3 regions of the Phytopseudomonas argentinensis genome follow, and region 1 is predicted to be linked to each of the others. Evidence: riboswitches for the same ligand, from Rfam matches in the RefSeq annotation. Region 1 holds a riboswitch; each other region holds the start of a gene.
The links. A riboswitch is a leader RNA that binds a small molecule or an ion and turns the genes downstream of it on or off. The one in region 1 is predicted to bind cobalamin.
Positions count from the first base shown of each region.

Region 2: linked by a shared signal. The riboswitch ahead of cobW (cobalamin biosynthesis protein CobW) and the one ahead of SA190iCDA_RS05985 (TonB-dependent receptor domain-containing protein) in region 1 are both predicted to bind cobalamin.
Region 3: linked by a shared signal. The riboswitch ahead of SA190iCDA_RS14905 (ABC transporter substrate-binding protein) and the one ahead of SA190iCDA_RS05985 (TonB-dependent receptor domain-containing protein) in region 1 are both predicted to bind cobalamin.

Region 1 is NZ_CP056087.1:1,320,300-1,325,031, forward strand. It holds gene SA190iCDA_RS05980 (AI-2E family transporter) at 5-1,015, shown strand; gene SA190iCDA_RS05985 (TonB-dependent receptor domain-containing protein) at 1,335-3,188, opposite strand; cobalamin riboswitch at 3,292-3,510, opposite strand; gene dxs (1-deoxy-D-xylulose-5-phosphate synthase) at 3,553-4,732, opposite strand, start outside.
Region 2 is NZ_CP056087.1:600,720-605,451, forward strand. It holds gene SA190iCDA_RS02790 (hypothetical protein) at 1-144, shown strand, start outside; gene cobM (precorrin-4 C(11)-methyltransferase) at 107-880, opposite strand; gene SA190iCDA_RS02800 (cobalamin biosynthesis protein) at 956-1,363, opposite strand; gene SA190iCDA_RS02805 (CbtA family protein) at 1,360-2,079, opposite strand; gene SA190iCDA_RS02810 (CbtB domain-containing protein) at 2,090-2,275, opposite strand; cobalamin riboswitch at 2,370-2,572, opposite strand; cobalamin riboswitch at 2,669-2,859, shown strand; gene cobW (cobalamin biosynthesis protein CobW) at 2,957-4,006, shown strand; gene cobN (cobaltochelatase subunit CobN) at 4,405-4,732, shown strand, end outside.
Region 3 is NZ_CP056087.1:3,340,008-3,344,739, reverse strand. It holds partial or broken gene SA190iCDA_RS14925 (2-hydroxyacid dehydrogenase) at 1-23, shown strand, start outside; yybP-ykoY riboswitch at 217-383, shown strand; gene mntP (manganese efflux pump MntP) at 424-951, shown strand; gene ykgO (type B 50S ribosomal protein L36) at 1,300-1,455, opposite strand; gene SA190iCDA_RS14910 (type B 50S ribosomal protein L31) at 1,452-1,712, opposite strand; cobalamin riboswitch at 1,957-2,154, shown strand; gene SA190iCDA_RS14905 (ABC transporter substrate-binding protein) at 2,323-3,330, shown strand; gene SA190iCDA_RS14900 (FecCD family ABC transporter permease) at 3,327-4,361, shown strand; gene SA190iCDA_RS14895 (ABC transporter ATP-binding protein) at 4,358-4,732, shown strand, end outside.

The DNA.
Region 1 (4,732 bases):
CGTTATGAAAGCCCCCGTATCCCCCTGGTTTTCCCCTGCCAGCGCCTTGATCGTTGGTGCCGCGCTCCTGCTGGTCTTTCCCCTGAAATTGCTGCCCAGCCTGCTGGCCGGCCTGCTGGTGTTCGAACTGGTCAACCGCCTGGCGCAGCCGATGCAGCGCCTGCTGGCGGGGCACATGGGCCGGGTGCTGGCGGTCGGCGTGCTCAGCGTGCTGGTGATCGCCGTGCTCGGGCTGCTCTTCGCCGGCGCCTTCTCATTGCTGATGCACGAGCTCAACAACCCGGGGCGGATGATGGGCAAGCTGCTCGGTGTGATCGACCGCGCCCGCGAGCAGTTGCCCGAAGCCTTGGTGGCCTACCTGCCGGCCAACGTCGACGATATCCGCGTCGCGCTGCACGACTGGCTGCGCGGGCACATCAGCGAGCTGCAGCTGCTTGGCAAGGGCGCCGTGCACATGTTCGTCACCGTGTTGATCGGCATGATCCTCGGCGCGGTGATCGCCCTGCAGAGCGTGCCCGAGCCGGATCAGCTCAAGCCCCTGGCCGGCGCCCTGCTGACCCGCGTGCAGCGTTTCGTCGAGGCGTTTCGCAATATCGTCTTCGCGCAGATCAAGATTTCCCTGCTCAACACCACCTTCACCGGCATCTTCCTGATGGGCGTACTGCCGCTGTTCGACGTGCACCTGCCGCTGACCAAGACGCTGATCGTGATCACCTTCGTGGCCGGCCTGCTGCCGGTGGTCGGCAACCTGATCTCCAACACCGCGATCTTCGTGGTCGGCCTGTCGCTGTCGATCTGGGTGGCGCTGGGCGCACTGGCCTACCTGATCGTTATCCACAAGGTCGAATACTTCCTCAACGCGCGCATCGTCGGCGGGCAGATCAAGGCGCGGGCCTGGGAGCTGCTCTTGGTGATGCTGGTGTTCGAGGCCGCCTTCGGCATCGCCGGGCTGGTGGCGGCGCCGGTCTACTACGCCTATGTGAAGAGCGAACTCAAGGCCCAGGGCTGGGTGTGATCATGTCGGCTGGATCGCCCCCGCAGCGTTTAAACGGATCGGGGAGATCCATCGACCGGGTAGGTGCCGCTTGCGGGCCATTTCCTGACTCAGGCCTCTTCATGCTCTCTCGACGAGGCGCCACGAGCAGTGATGACAGAAAGGCAGAAGCGAATATTGAGCTTCAAGCCGCAAGCCTCAAGCGGCAAGAAGAAGCTAGAGCACTGCGGGCTGCTTTGAACTTGTAGCTTGCAGCTTGCAGCTGCTTCCGCCACTTCGCCGCCAATCCACAGGAATACGGATTCGGGGTTTCCGAATGAACAAGGTCGTGACCGGGCTCTCAGAACGCCGGGGTCCAGGTCAGTGACAGCAGGGCAGTACGGCCTTCTTCCCGGTATTCCCGGTAATTCGTCACGGGCCAGCTTCCATCGCCGTACTGGGCGCGGCTGTAACCCTTGTCCAGCACGTTATCCACTTTCAGCCCCAGCGCCAGCTCCGCTGTCGCCTGCCAGTTGCCGCGCAGGCCAAGCAGCCCGTGGCCGGCGATCTCGCGCTGATTGTCGACGTCGTCGTAGGTACGGCTGACCGCCTGCCAGGTGGCGCCGAATGACCAGTCGCCGAACTGGCGATCCACATCCAGGCTCAGGGTGCGCTTGGCGCGGCGATTCAATTGCCTGCCGGTGCTGCGGTCGCGCGGATCGATCAGGCTCAGGCCAAGGGCGGCCTGCCAGCCCAGCAGTTCCTGCTGCAGGCTGCCTTCGAAGCCGTTGATACGCGCCTTGTCGAGGTTCTCGGCGGGCCAGCCGTTGATCGCATCACGCAGGTCGGTGCGGTACACCGAGGCCTGCAGCGCCGTGCGCTCGGCCACTTGGCTGCGCCACTGCAACTCGTAGGATTTCGAGGTCTCCGGCTGCAGGTCCGGGTTGCCGCCGCCTGGCCAGTAGAGGTCGTTGAAGGTCGGCGCGCGGAAGCCCTCGGCGTAGGAGAAGATCAGCTCGTTGCGCGCATCGAGCTGGTAACCCAGGGCCGCGCTGAACGTGTTGGCGCTGCCGAACTGCTGGTTCTTCTCGTGGCGCAGGCCCAGCTCGGTACTGAAGCGCTCGCCGCGGTAACGGTGCTGCGTCAGCAGGGCGTGGTTCCAGCGGCTGTCCTCGGCGTAGGCGGTATCGCTGTTGAGCTGTTCCTGGTAGCCATCGGCGCCGAGCAGCAGGCTGTGGCCGTCGCCCAGGTCGAGGGTGTTGAGCCAGGCCAGGCTGTTGCGGTAGGTGTTGAAGGGGCTGCTGGCGGGCACGTCATCGAAGCGCTCGACGGAGCGGTTCTCGCTGTGGCCGACTTCCAGGCGGCTTTTCCAGTCAGGCAGCAGCTGGGCGTCGAGGAACCCGGAGTAACTGGTCAGTTGATAGTCGGCGTACGGGTAGGCACCTTCCCAGCCACCGTCGTATTCGCTCTCGCCGCGCTGGTCGAGCACGCTGAAGCCGGCTGCCAGCGCTTCGCTGAAACGGTGACTGAGGGTGGCGCTGAAGGCGTTGATGCGGTAGGCGTCGCGATCGCTGTCCGGCGCCACGCGGGCATGGGTGCGATTGATGCCGCGGGTGTCGTCGGCGCTCAGGCCGAGGTTGAAACGAGTGTCGGCATCGCCACCGGACAGGCCCAGGCTGCGTTCCCAGCTGTGGTTCGACCCATAGCCGACGCGCAGGCGCGGGTTGAGCCCTTCGCCCGTAGCCCGACGGGTGAAAATCTGCACCACGCCGCCAATCGCATCGGCACCATGGATGGCCGAGCGTGAGCCGCGCAGCACTTCGACACGTTCGATCTGCTCGACATTCAGGTATTCCAGCGGCGCGCCACCAGCAGATGCCGAGCCGATGCGCTGACCGTCGACCAGCACCAGGCTCTGTGCGGTCTTGGTGCCGCGAATGTACAGGCCGCTGGTGCTGCCGCGGCCACCGGCGCGGGTGACCTGCACCCCTGGCACCCGGCTCAGCAGGTCGAGCACGCTGCCGGGCTGCAGGCGCTCGATGTCGGCGCGGGTGAATACCGTGGTGGGGGTGCTGCTCCGTTCGCGCGGCTGCACGTCACGGTTGCCCGTCACCACGGTCTCCGAGAGCTTCAGTGCATCCTCGTAGTTCGTCGGGGAGGCTAGTGCCAGGCCGGGGGCCAGCGACGTCGCCAGAAGCAGGCGGGATAATTTCATTCTGTGAATTCCTCAAAGGTCGGCAGACGTTCGAGGAGGGCAGGAGCAAGCCCAGCCGGGGCAATGAGCCCATGCAGCGCTTGACGGTGGTGCCCTCCGCAACACACGTCTCGTCCTGCAAGGGCGGTATCCGGGCTTTCGACCTGCAACCGCTGGCCTTCCCGGTAGACCCAGTGGCGGTTGAGCGGTTGTGCAATCGGCTGATTGCGGTCGATTACCGTTGCGGGGGCAGCGTCGGCTTGGCGCGCGGAGCGAGCGCACCGACTTCCCGTTTAACGCGCGGCGTGGCAGCGCCGCGCGCACCTGGCAGGAGGTGAACGAGGCGTACCTTAGAAGGTGACTGCATGAAACACAAGCAAGTCGGTCAGGCTTTGCTTGAGCCTTTTTCAAGACGCTGACGCACGGCCGCTTCGATGCCCGCTTCGTCCAGGCCACATTCGGCGAGCATCTGGTCGGGGCGGGCGTGCTCCACATAGCTGTCGGGCAGGCCCAGGTGCAGCATTGGCTTGAGGGTGCCCTGGGCGGCAAGGAATTCGCTGACCGCGCTGCCGGCCCCGCCCATCACGCTGTTTTCCTCGATGGTCACCAGCAGCTCGTGGCCTGCAGCCAGTTCGCTGACCAGCGCTTCGTCGAGGGGTTTGACGAAGCGCATGTCGACCACCGTGGCGTCCAGGGTTTCGCCGACGCGCAGGGCCTCATTCAGCTGCACGCCGAACACCAGCAGGGCGACACCCTTGCCCTGGCGGCGCACCACGCCCTTGCCGATCGGCAGTGGCGTCAGCTCACGGTCGATGGTTGCGTTCGGGCCGCTGCCGCGCGGGTAGCGCACTGCCGCCGGGCCAGTGAACTGGTAGCCGGTGGTGAGCATGTGGTGCAGCTCGTTTTCATCGCTCGGCGTCATGATCAGCATGCCGGGGATGCAGCGCAGGTAGGAGAGGTCGAAGCTGCCCGCGTGGGTCGGGCCGTCTTCGCCGACCAGGCCGGCGCGGTCGATGGCGAACAGCACGTCGAGGTTCTGCACAGCGACGTCGTGGATCAGCTGATCGTAGGCGCGCTGCAGGAAGGTCGAGTAGATCGCCACCACCGGCTTGGCGCCTTCGCAGGCCATGCCGGCGGCCAGCGTCACCGCATGCTGCTCGGCGATGGCCACGTCGAAGTAGCGATCCGGGTGACGCTCGCTGAACGCCACCAGGTCGGAGCCTTCCTTCATGGCCGGGGTGACCGCCATCAGGCGTTCGTCATGGGCGGCCATCTCGCACAGCCATTGGCCGAACACGCTGGAGTATTTCGGGCCGGACGGCTTCTTCACCTCGGCCGGCGCGTTGATCGGCTCCAGCTTGGTGATGGCGTGGTAGACGATCGGATCGACCTCGGCCGGCGCGAAGCCCTTGCCCTTCTTGGTGACCACATGGAGGAACTGCAGGCCCTCCAGGTCGCGCATGTTGCGCAGGGTGGCCAGCAGGGTCGGCAAGTCGTGGCCGTCGATGGGGCCGATGTAGTTCCAGCCCAGCTCTTCGAACAGGGTGCCGGAGACCAGCATGCCC
Region 2 (4,732 bases), 720 kb from region 1:
GCGCTCGACTACCCGACCTTCCTCAAGCAGCTGTACGCCAGCGACCTCAACGAGCGCCTTGCCCGCCAGGGGGCGCAGATCGCCATTGCCGACAACTGCGGCAAGGTCAGCGAGAGCCTGTATCGTCTGCAGCGCCTGCCCTGAACAGGTGGCGGTGGCCTTCGTTGTAGAGCGCCGAGTCGGCGAAATCCTCCGCGCCCAGTACCGGGCCGACGAGAATCAGCGCGGTACGTTTGAAGCCCTTGGCGCTGACCTTCGCCTCGATATCCGCCAGGGTGCCGATCGCCCAGTCCTGATCCGGCCAACTGGCGCGATGCACCACCGCGATGGGGCAACTGGCGCCATAGTGCGGCAGCAGCTCGGCGACGATCTTCGCCAGGTGTGGTACGCCCAGGTGGATGGCCATGGTCGCGCCGTGGCGGGCGAGGTCTTGCAGCTGCTCGCCGGCCGGCATCGGCGACTTGCTGGCGTAGCGGGTGAGGATCACCGTCTGTGACACCCCGGGCAGCGTCAGTTCGCTTTCCAGCAGCGCAGCGCAGGCGGCCGTGGCCGTCACGCCGGGAATGATCTCGAAGGGTATGCCCAGCGCGCGCAGGTGACGAATCTGCTCGCCGATGGCGCCATACAGCGACGGGTCGCCGGAATGCACCCGCGCCACGTCCTCGCCACGGGCGTGGGCGGCGCGCAGCAGGGCGATGATTTCATCCAGGTGCAGCTCGGCGGTATTGACCACCTGATGGGCCTGATGGCCGTCGAGCACCGCGTCGGGCACCAGCGAGCCGGCGTAGAGGATCACCGGGCAGCTGCGGATCAGGCGCTGACCCTTGACGGTGATCAGCTCGGGGTCGCCGGGGCCGGCGCCAATGAAGTAGACGGTCATGCGGTTCCTGAATATGGGGTGGCGGTGTCTTGTATCGACCGATGAAAATCCCGGCAGATCGATAGGGCTTGATCCCTACCCATCGACTCGGGCTACGGCCAGGGTGGCGGCGGCGCTCTTGCGCTTGGTTATCCACAGGCGAGCGGGTCGGCCGCTCAGCTGTTCGGCCAGGGCCAGGGCGCTGGCTTCGGCGATGCCTGGCATGCCGGTCACCCGCAACGCCTTGGCCGAGGTCTCGGTCAGGCGCCCATGGTAACCCGCCAGCACCTCGGCGGGCAGGAAGTGGATCGGCAGGTTCAGGTGCGCGGCCAACAGCTGGAGGCCAGGTTCAGCCGCCTTGTGGGCGCTGCTGGCCAGGGCCGTCAGCTCAGCCGTGCTCGAGCCCTGCTCGGCCAGGGTGCTGTCGAGCAAGGCCAGCAGCTCATCGCGCGAGCACTCGCGCCGGCAACCCAGGCCGGCGACGAGGATGGGCCGCTCATTCACTGCGGCTGGCGCCCACGGCCATGGAACCAGGCGGCAGTCAGGCCCAGGGCGGCCCAGAAAACCGCGTTGGTCAGCAGCGAGGCGAGGATGAACTGATGCTCCAGCGCTTCGGGCGCCAGGCTTTCATGTGCTTCGGGCTGCGGCGCGCCAATCAGGTGGGGCAGGGCGAGAATCATCACGCCCGGAATGCGCAGCAGCCAGTTGCTGCCGAATGCCAGCAACGCCAGGCCGGCGGCGGTCGAGGCCGCGGTGCCGATCCACCAGTACTGGCGCAGCAGCAGGTCCGCCGCGGCAGTGCCTGGCAGTTCCGGCGGCAGGCCGCTGGAGGGTGCCAGTACGAAGGTGGCGAAACCCGCCAGGCCCCAGAGCAGGCCCTGCCAGGTTTTCTCGGGGGCACGCAGGGTGAACAGACCGGCGAGCATCAGCGCAAAGCCGACAGCCACCACCAGGTTGCTCAGGCCTGTGGATAACAGGCGCTGCCAGCCGTCCTCAGGGGCCCAGGCTTCACCGTCATGGCCGTGGCCATCGGCGCCGTCATGGTCGTGAGCGACGGTGCCAGTGTCATGGCCATGTTCCCTTGTGGCTGCAGGCTCCGCGACTTCGAAGGTCTCCGCGTGCTGAATCAACGGGGTTACCCACAGGCTCTGCAGCAGGGTCAGCACGATGGCGGCGAGCAGGCCGGCGAACCCGGCGGTCCGGGCGATACGCTTGATCATTCTGGTGCCCTCAGTGGCAGGGGAACGCGGCGCTATGCCGGGTATCGTGGGCGGCGTTGTGCAGGGCTTCGACCTGGGAGAAGCCGGCGAAGAAGATCAGCACGGCGCCCAGCACGCAGCTGCCAACGGCGAGCAGGATACGTTGCGACAGGGGGAGCGCAGAGGCGCTGGAATCGGAAAGGACACTGCTGGACATGATCGTAGACCTCAGGGGTAAACGGCACAGCAGGACACGGCGAGACAGCCCGCACGAGCAGGCAGCGATCGGCGCGTGCCCGCCCACCGCGGGTTGCCAAACAGAGGATTCAGGCCGGTCTCCGGGCTCACGACGATCACCTTGCGGCGATAGGGATCGGCCTTCCCATGCGCGTGCACAGTGGCCAAAACGATCCTGGCATTCGCTTACCGTTGCGGGGGCAGCGCCGGACTCTAACCGGCTTCCCGTTTCACCTCACGCGCGGCGGCGTGAGACACCTGAAACAACCGGGCAAGAACACCACGAAGCGGCCAGAGCGTCAATATGCTGCAGGTCGCGCCGCGATTGACCGTTACCCAGGCTCTGCGTAGCCTTGCGGTCTTCGAGGTTCTCCATGGGTCGCCATGGAGAGGAAACCTGTTCAGAAGGCTTCTAACAGGTTCAAGAGGGAACACGGATCGCCGTGGCTGCCCCCGCAACTGTAAGCAGCGAGTGCGTCGCCAATCGCCACTGGGAGACCGGGAAGGCCGGCCGCGTGCCATGACCTGCCAGCCAGGAGACCTGCCTCGATAACGCTTTCGACAACCGGGCGGGGTGATCCGGTGATGCCTTGGCGCGAGCCCTGCTCGTGCCTGCCATCCTATTGCCCGCTCGCCGTTTCTGTAGACGCCAGGGGCCACCATGAAAACGCTCGCCAAACTTCCCGTCACCATCGTCACCGGCTTTCTCGGTGCCGGTAAGACCACCCTGCTGCGGCACATGCTGGAAAACGCCGAAGGCCGGCGCATCGCGGTGATCGTCAACGAATTCGGCGAGCTGGGCATCGACGGTGAGATTCTCAAGCAGTGCTCCATCGGCTGCAGCGAGGAAGAAGCCAATGGCCGGGTGTTCGAACTGGCCAACGGCTGCCTGTGCTGCACTGTGCAGGAAGAGTTCTTCCCGGTGATGCGCGAGCTGGTGGAGCGCCGCGGCGATCTCGACCATATCCTTATCGAAACCAGCGGCCTGGCCCTGCCCAAGCCCCTGGTGCAGGCCTTCAACTGGCCGGAAATCCGTAACGCCTGCACCGTCGATGCGGTGATCACCGTGGTCGATAGCCCGGCCGTGGCGGCCGGCACCTTTGCCGCCTTCCCCGATCAGGTCGATGCCCAGCGCAAGCTCGACCCCAACCTCGATCACGAATCGCCGCTGCACGAGCTGTTCGCCGACCAGCTGGCCAGCGCCGACCTGGTGATCCTCAACAAGGCCGACCTGCTCGATGCCGAGGCGCTGGCCGCGGTGCGCGCCGAAGTGGCCGAGGAGCTGCCGTCGGCGGTCAAGGTGGTCGAGGCCCATGGCGGCTCGCTGCCGCTGGAGGTGCTGCTGGGCCTGGACAGCGAGACCGAGCTGCATATCGAAGGCCGCCGTACCCACCATGACGATGAAGACGACGATCACGATCACGACGAATTCGACTCGTTCCACGTGGAACTACCCGAAGCGGACGAGGCGCGCCTGCTCGCTGCCCTGAGGGACGTGGTCGGCAAACACGGCATTCTGCGCGTGAAAGGTTTCGTCGCCGTGCCGAACAAGCCCATGCGTTTGTTGCTGCAGGGCGTCGGTCAGCGCTTCGACAAGCACTTCGACCGCGCCTGGAAGCCCGACGAAGCCCGGGTGACGCGCCTGATCGTGATCGGCCAGGAGCTCGACCACGCCGGCATCGCCACCGAACTCAAGATGGCGTTGGCCTGATGCGAAGCGCGCTCGCGCGTAGGGCGTGCTCGGCTTTGGCTTCCTGCGTCGCTCGACCTCCTGCATCCATGCAGTCGTCGCGAAGCAGTACGCCGCCGATCTTTCGATGGGGCGGCCTTGTGCAGAACTCCGCATGGCCTGGCGGACTGTTTGCTGCGCTCCTGAGTCCGCCCTACGGCGGCTTCGAGTTTGCAGCGAGTAGGGCGTACTCGGCTTTGGCTTCCTGCGTCGCTCGACCTCCTGCATCCGTGCAGTCGTCGCGAAGCCGCATGCCGTCGATCTTTCGATGGGGCGTCGTGGTGAAGAACGCTGCAGGGCTTGGCGGACTGTTCGCTGCGCTCCTGAGTCCCCCCTACAGCAGCTTGCAGCCTGCGGCTTGCAGCTTGCGGCTCGCCTAAATGCACCTGCTACGGACCCAGCCCGGCCAGGCGCTGCCGGCCGACAGCATCGCCGACCTCGGCCAGACCCCCGCCGAGCTGGTGGTGCTGTGCACCGGTGATTCGCACCTGTCGCTGCTGACCGAAGTCGCCCGCCATCTACCCGAGGATTACCCCAGCCTGCGCCTGGCCAGCCCGGCGCAGCTGGGCAACAACGCCTCGGTGGACTTCTACGTCGAGCAGGTGCTCCGGCACGCCAAGGTCATCATGATTTCCGTGCATGGCGGCGTCAGCTACTGGCGCTACGGCATCGAGCGGCTGGTGGAACTGGCCGGGCAGGGCAAGACGC
Region 3 (4,732 bases), 2.0 Mb from region 1:
TCAAAGGCAGCGTCACTGGCTGAGTGTCGCGGATGGCGGCTTCCGCCGAGCCGCCCTCTGGAGCTCTGCGCCCCCCTGTTAGCCGCGGTGCAAGACAGCCCATCGGCACGCTGCCTGCGCAGCCAGTGGCCGGGTAGCGAACCTTCCTGTCGAAACGACTGATTTCCCGGTAGAAAAAATGGTTTTTTCGCGCTGCGCTTTTGAGTAAAGTGCGGGCCTCTTTGGGGAGTAGCCTGCTTCCGGGTTCGCTCGGCAGCGTTCGTATCAACATTCTCGGCAGCAGCCGTGGTACGAACACCTTTCGGTTGGTGAGACCAATGACTGATACGTGCCTGAGGTCGGGCGCGTGTATCGGTCATTGACTCGTAGCCCGACCGAGACGTAACCGTGAGTTTCCTTTCTCTTGTCTTCCTGGCCTTCGCCATGTCCACCGATGCCTTCGCCGCGGCTGTCGGCAAGGGCGCCTCGCTGCACAACCCCCGATTTCTCGATGCCCTGCGCACCGGTCTGATCTTCGGCGTGATCGAAGCCATCACGCCGGCGGTCGGCTGGTTCATCGGCCAGGCCGCGGCTGGCTATGTGGAACAGTGGGATCACTGGATCGCCTTCACGCTGCTGCTGTTACTCGGCGGCCACATGATCCACGCGGGCTTGCAGCCCGAGGCCGACGAGGCAGGAGAGAAACCCACGGCGCATTCCTTCTGGCTGCTGGCCGCCACGGCATTCGCCACCAGCATCGACGCGCTGGCCGTGGGTGTCGGCCTGGCTTTCGTCGATGTGAACATCTGGCCCGCGGCGCTGGCCATCGGCCTGGCGACCATGACCATGGTCACCATAGGCGTGATGCTCGGGCGCCTGATCGGCACCGCGATCGGCCGCAAGGCGGAAATCCTCGGCGGCCTGGTGCTGATCGGCGTGGGCGCGGCGATTCTCTATGACCACACCTTGTAAGCCGCCAGACCGCCGGCAGCCAAGGTCGAATGGGCTCAGGTGCTCTGGACTTTTCGGGCGCTGTCCCGCTGCATGACCAGGACGTAAAGGTACGGTAGCAGGTGCTGGCTGCATTCCACGGCTTGGCACCCCTGGCAACAGGCCAGCCGATAAGGGAGGGATATGGTTATTGTCGGGAGTCCGGCGCGGCCCTGGCGATTCGCTTCGCCATGCTGCGCGTAGAGTTGTCAGTGCCGCTGCCGAGGGCGGCGAGCTCGTCCGCGGCGATAGCTTCCAATCGCAATGCCCCGTCGACGCCGTGATCCCTCGCTGAGGGTGCGCGGCGCCTCGAGGCGGTGATACAGGCGCTCAGCCCTTGTTCTTGCGCTGGGGTTTGGGGCGGCCCTGTACGCATTTGAAGCGCGGCTCGGTCTTGCAGATCACGTAAATGCGTCCGCGACGTTTGACGATCTGGCAGTCGCGATGGCGCAGCTTGGCCTGTTTCAGCGAGGCGACGACCTTCATGACTTGGCGCCTGCGAAGCCGGCGAAGCGCTTGTTGAAGCCGGCCACGCGACCTTCGCTGGTGACCTGGCGTTGCTGGCCGGTGTAGATCGGGTGCGATGCACTGGATACGTCCAGGGTGACATAGGGATAGGTGTTGCCGTCACTGTGCTGGCGCGTCTTGTCGGTCTCGACCGTGGAGCCGATCAGCCAGTAGGCGTCAGCGGCAACGTCGTGAAACAGGACAGGGCGATAGGTGGGGTGGATATCGGGTTTCATGGGGGCTCCATTGGCTACGTTATAAAGTAACGCATTCAGTCTTGATGATTTTAATTCTCATTACAAGCCTTGCTCGTCGATTCGGGGGCACCGCGAAAACCTCGCCTAAATGCGCTTGCCAAAATGTTATGTTGTAACAATAATGGCGGCGCTTTTCGTAGGGCGTTGCGTGGCTCTGGCTGAAGAGGCCTGGTGTTGTGAACGGTAAAACGGCGGCAAAGCGCTGCAGGCGGATCACTTAATCGTTTAAGATGCCGGCGCCGGTTTCCGTGAGGAATTAATAGGGAATCCGTCGCCACCTCGGGTGGCCAAACGGAACTGCCCCCGCAACTGTAGGTATCGAGCAGCGCTGCATTCGTGTCACTGGGAATCGCTTCCGGGAAGGCCGCCGCGTTGCGCAGACGTACCAGTCAGGAGACCTGCCGGCATGGGTCTGCTTCCGCTTCTGGTGGGCAGGCGCCAGTAATCGAACCGCCGGCGGGGTGTCCGGGAGGGGGCATCCGTGATCACTTCCCGCAAGGGACAGGCGTGGCCGTGGCCGCGCGGCGTGATGTGTTCTCCAGCCTACGCACTGCCTTTATGCGTATTTGTTGATTAGGAGATCACCCGGATGTTCGTGTCACGCCTTGCCCTCATCGGTGCCGCCCTGAGTCTGTCTTCTCTGACCTGTGCCGCCGGCCCGACCCAGTATCCGCTCAGCCTGGAAAACTGCGGGCAGTCGCTGACCTTTGCGAAAAGCCCCGGCACTGCCGTGACCATCGGCCAGGCGGGCACCGAAATCCTCTATTCCATGGGCCTGGGCGAGCGCCTGGCCGGTACTTCGCTGTGGTTCAGCCACGTGCTGCCCGAATTCGAGGCGCAGAATGCCAAGGTGCCGCGCCTGGCCGACAACGACCCGAGCTTCGAGTCGGTGATCGGCAAGCGCCCGGGCCTGGTGGCGGTGCAGTTCGAGTGGATGGTGGGCGAGCAGGGTGTGGTGGGTACGCGTAAGCAGTTTCACGACCTGAACATCCCCACCTACATCATGCCCACCGACTGCGAAGGCAAGGACAACCTGGTCGGCGCCGACGGCACCCGCCTGCAGCCGTTCCAGATCGACAGCCTGTACAAGAGCATCGACCAGCTGGCGCAGATCTTCGACGTGCAGGACAAGGGCGACGCCCTGGTCGCCGATCTGCAGAAGCGCCTGGCCGCGGCGGTGGCCGGTGCCGAGCAGCGTCAGGCCAGGGATATTTCCGCGCTGTTCTGGTTCTCCAGCCCGGACATGGATCTGGACCCCTACGTGGCGGGCCAGAAGGGCGTGGCCGACTACATGATGAAATCCCTGGGGCTACGCAACGTGGTCGAGTCCAACGAGGAATGGCCGAGCGTCGGCTGGGAGACCCTGGCCAAGGCCAACCCCACGGTGCTGGTGCTGGCGCGCATGGACCGCCGTCGCTTTCCCGCCGACGATGTGCAGAAGAAGCTCGAATTCCTGCGCAACGACCCGGTCGCCAAGCACATGGATGCCGTCAAGCATGGGCGCATCGTGATCATCGATGCCGATGGCATGCAGGCCTCGCTGCGCATGATCAGCGGCATCGAAACCCTTGCCAAGGCCGTTGACGACTTCCAATGATCGCACGCAGTTCGCGCCTGTTCCTGCTGACCCTGTTCTGCCTGCTATTGCTCGGCGTGGCGGTGATCGCCGGGATCGCCCTGGGTGAAACCCACATTGCGCCCTCGGTGGTGTTCCAGGTGTTGGCCAACAAGCTGTTCGGGGCAGGCTTCGTGCTCGACCCGATCGACGAGGGCATCGTCTGGAATTACCGCCTGACCCGCGCCCTGGTCGCCGCCAGCTGCGGGGCCGGGCTGGCGGTGTCCGGAGTGGTGCTGCAGGCATTGCTGCGCAACCCCCTGGCCGACCCCTACCTGCTGGGTATTTCTGCCGGCGCCTCGACCGGCGCGGTTTCCGTCGCATTGCTCGGGGTCGGGGCCGGCATGTTGTCGCTGTCCATGGGCGCCTTTCTCGGCGCGGTCGCCGCATTCGGCCTGGTCGCGCTGCTGGCCCGGGCGGCGGGCGGTGGCGCCATCAGCGGCAGTGCGCAGATCATTCTTGCCGGCATCGCCGGCTCCCAACTGTTCAATGCGCTGACCTCCTTTCTGATCACCAAGTCGGCCAGCGCCGAGCAGGCCCGCGGCATCATGTTCTGGCTGCTCGGCAACCTCAGCGGGGTCAACTGGCAGGACGTACTGCTGGCCGTGCCGATGGCGCTGGCCGGGGTCTTGCTGGTTGCCTGGCATACCCGGGCGCTGGATGCCTTCACCTTTGGCGCCGAGTCGGCGGCCTCCCTGGGCGTACCGGTGCGCCGCGTACAGGCCACCTTGATCGCCTGTACCGCCCTGGTCACGGCGGTGATGGTGTCGATCGTCGGCTCCATCGGTTTCGTCGGCCTGGTGATCCCCCACGCCGCGCGGCTGCTGGTCGGTGCGCGGCACGGCCGGCTGGTGCCGGTCTCGGCACTGACTGGCGCGGTGTTCCTGATCGCCGCCGATGTGCTGTCGCGTACGGCGATCAAGGGCCAGGTGCTGCCGATCGGCGTGGTCACCGCCCTGGTCGGCGCGCCGGCGTTCGCGGTGATTCTGGTGCGCGGGAGGCAAAGGCGATGAGCACCATGTTGCAGTGCAGCGACCTGGGTTGGTCGGTAAAGGGCAGGGCGATCGTGGCGGGCGTCGACCTCGAGGTGCGCCAGGGCGAAACCCTGGGACTGATCGGGCCCAACGGTTCGGGCAAATCGACCCTCCTCAAGCTGCTCTCCGGCATTCGTGCACCGGGCAGTGGCCAGGTGCAGCTCGATGGCAAGCCGTTGGCGAGCCTGAGCCGCCGCGAGGTGGCCCGGCAACTGGCGTTCGTCGAGCAACAGGCCGATACCAGCGACGCCGTGACGGTGCGCGATGCCGTCGAACTGGGGCGCACGCCCTGGTTGTCGGCGCTGCAGCCGTGGTCGGCCGATGACGAGCGCGTTGTCATGCAGGCCCTG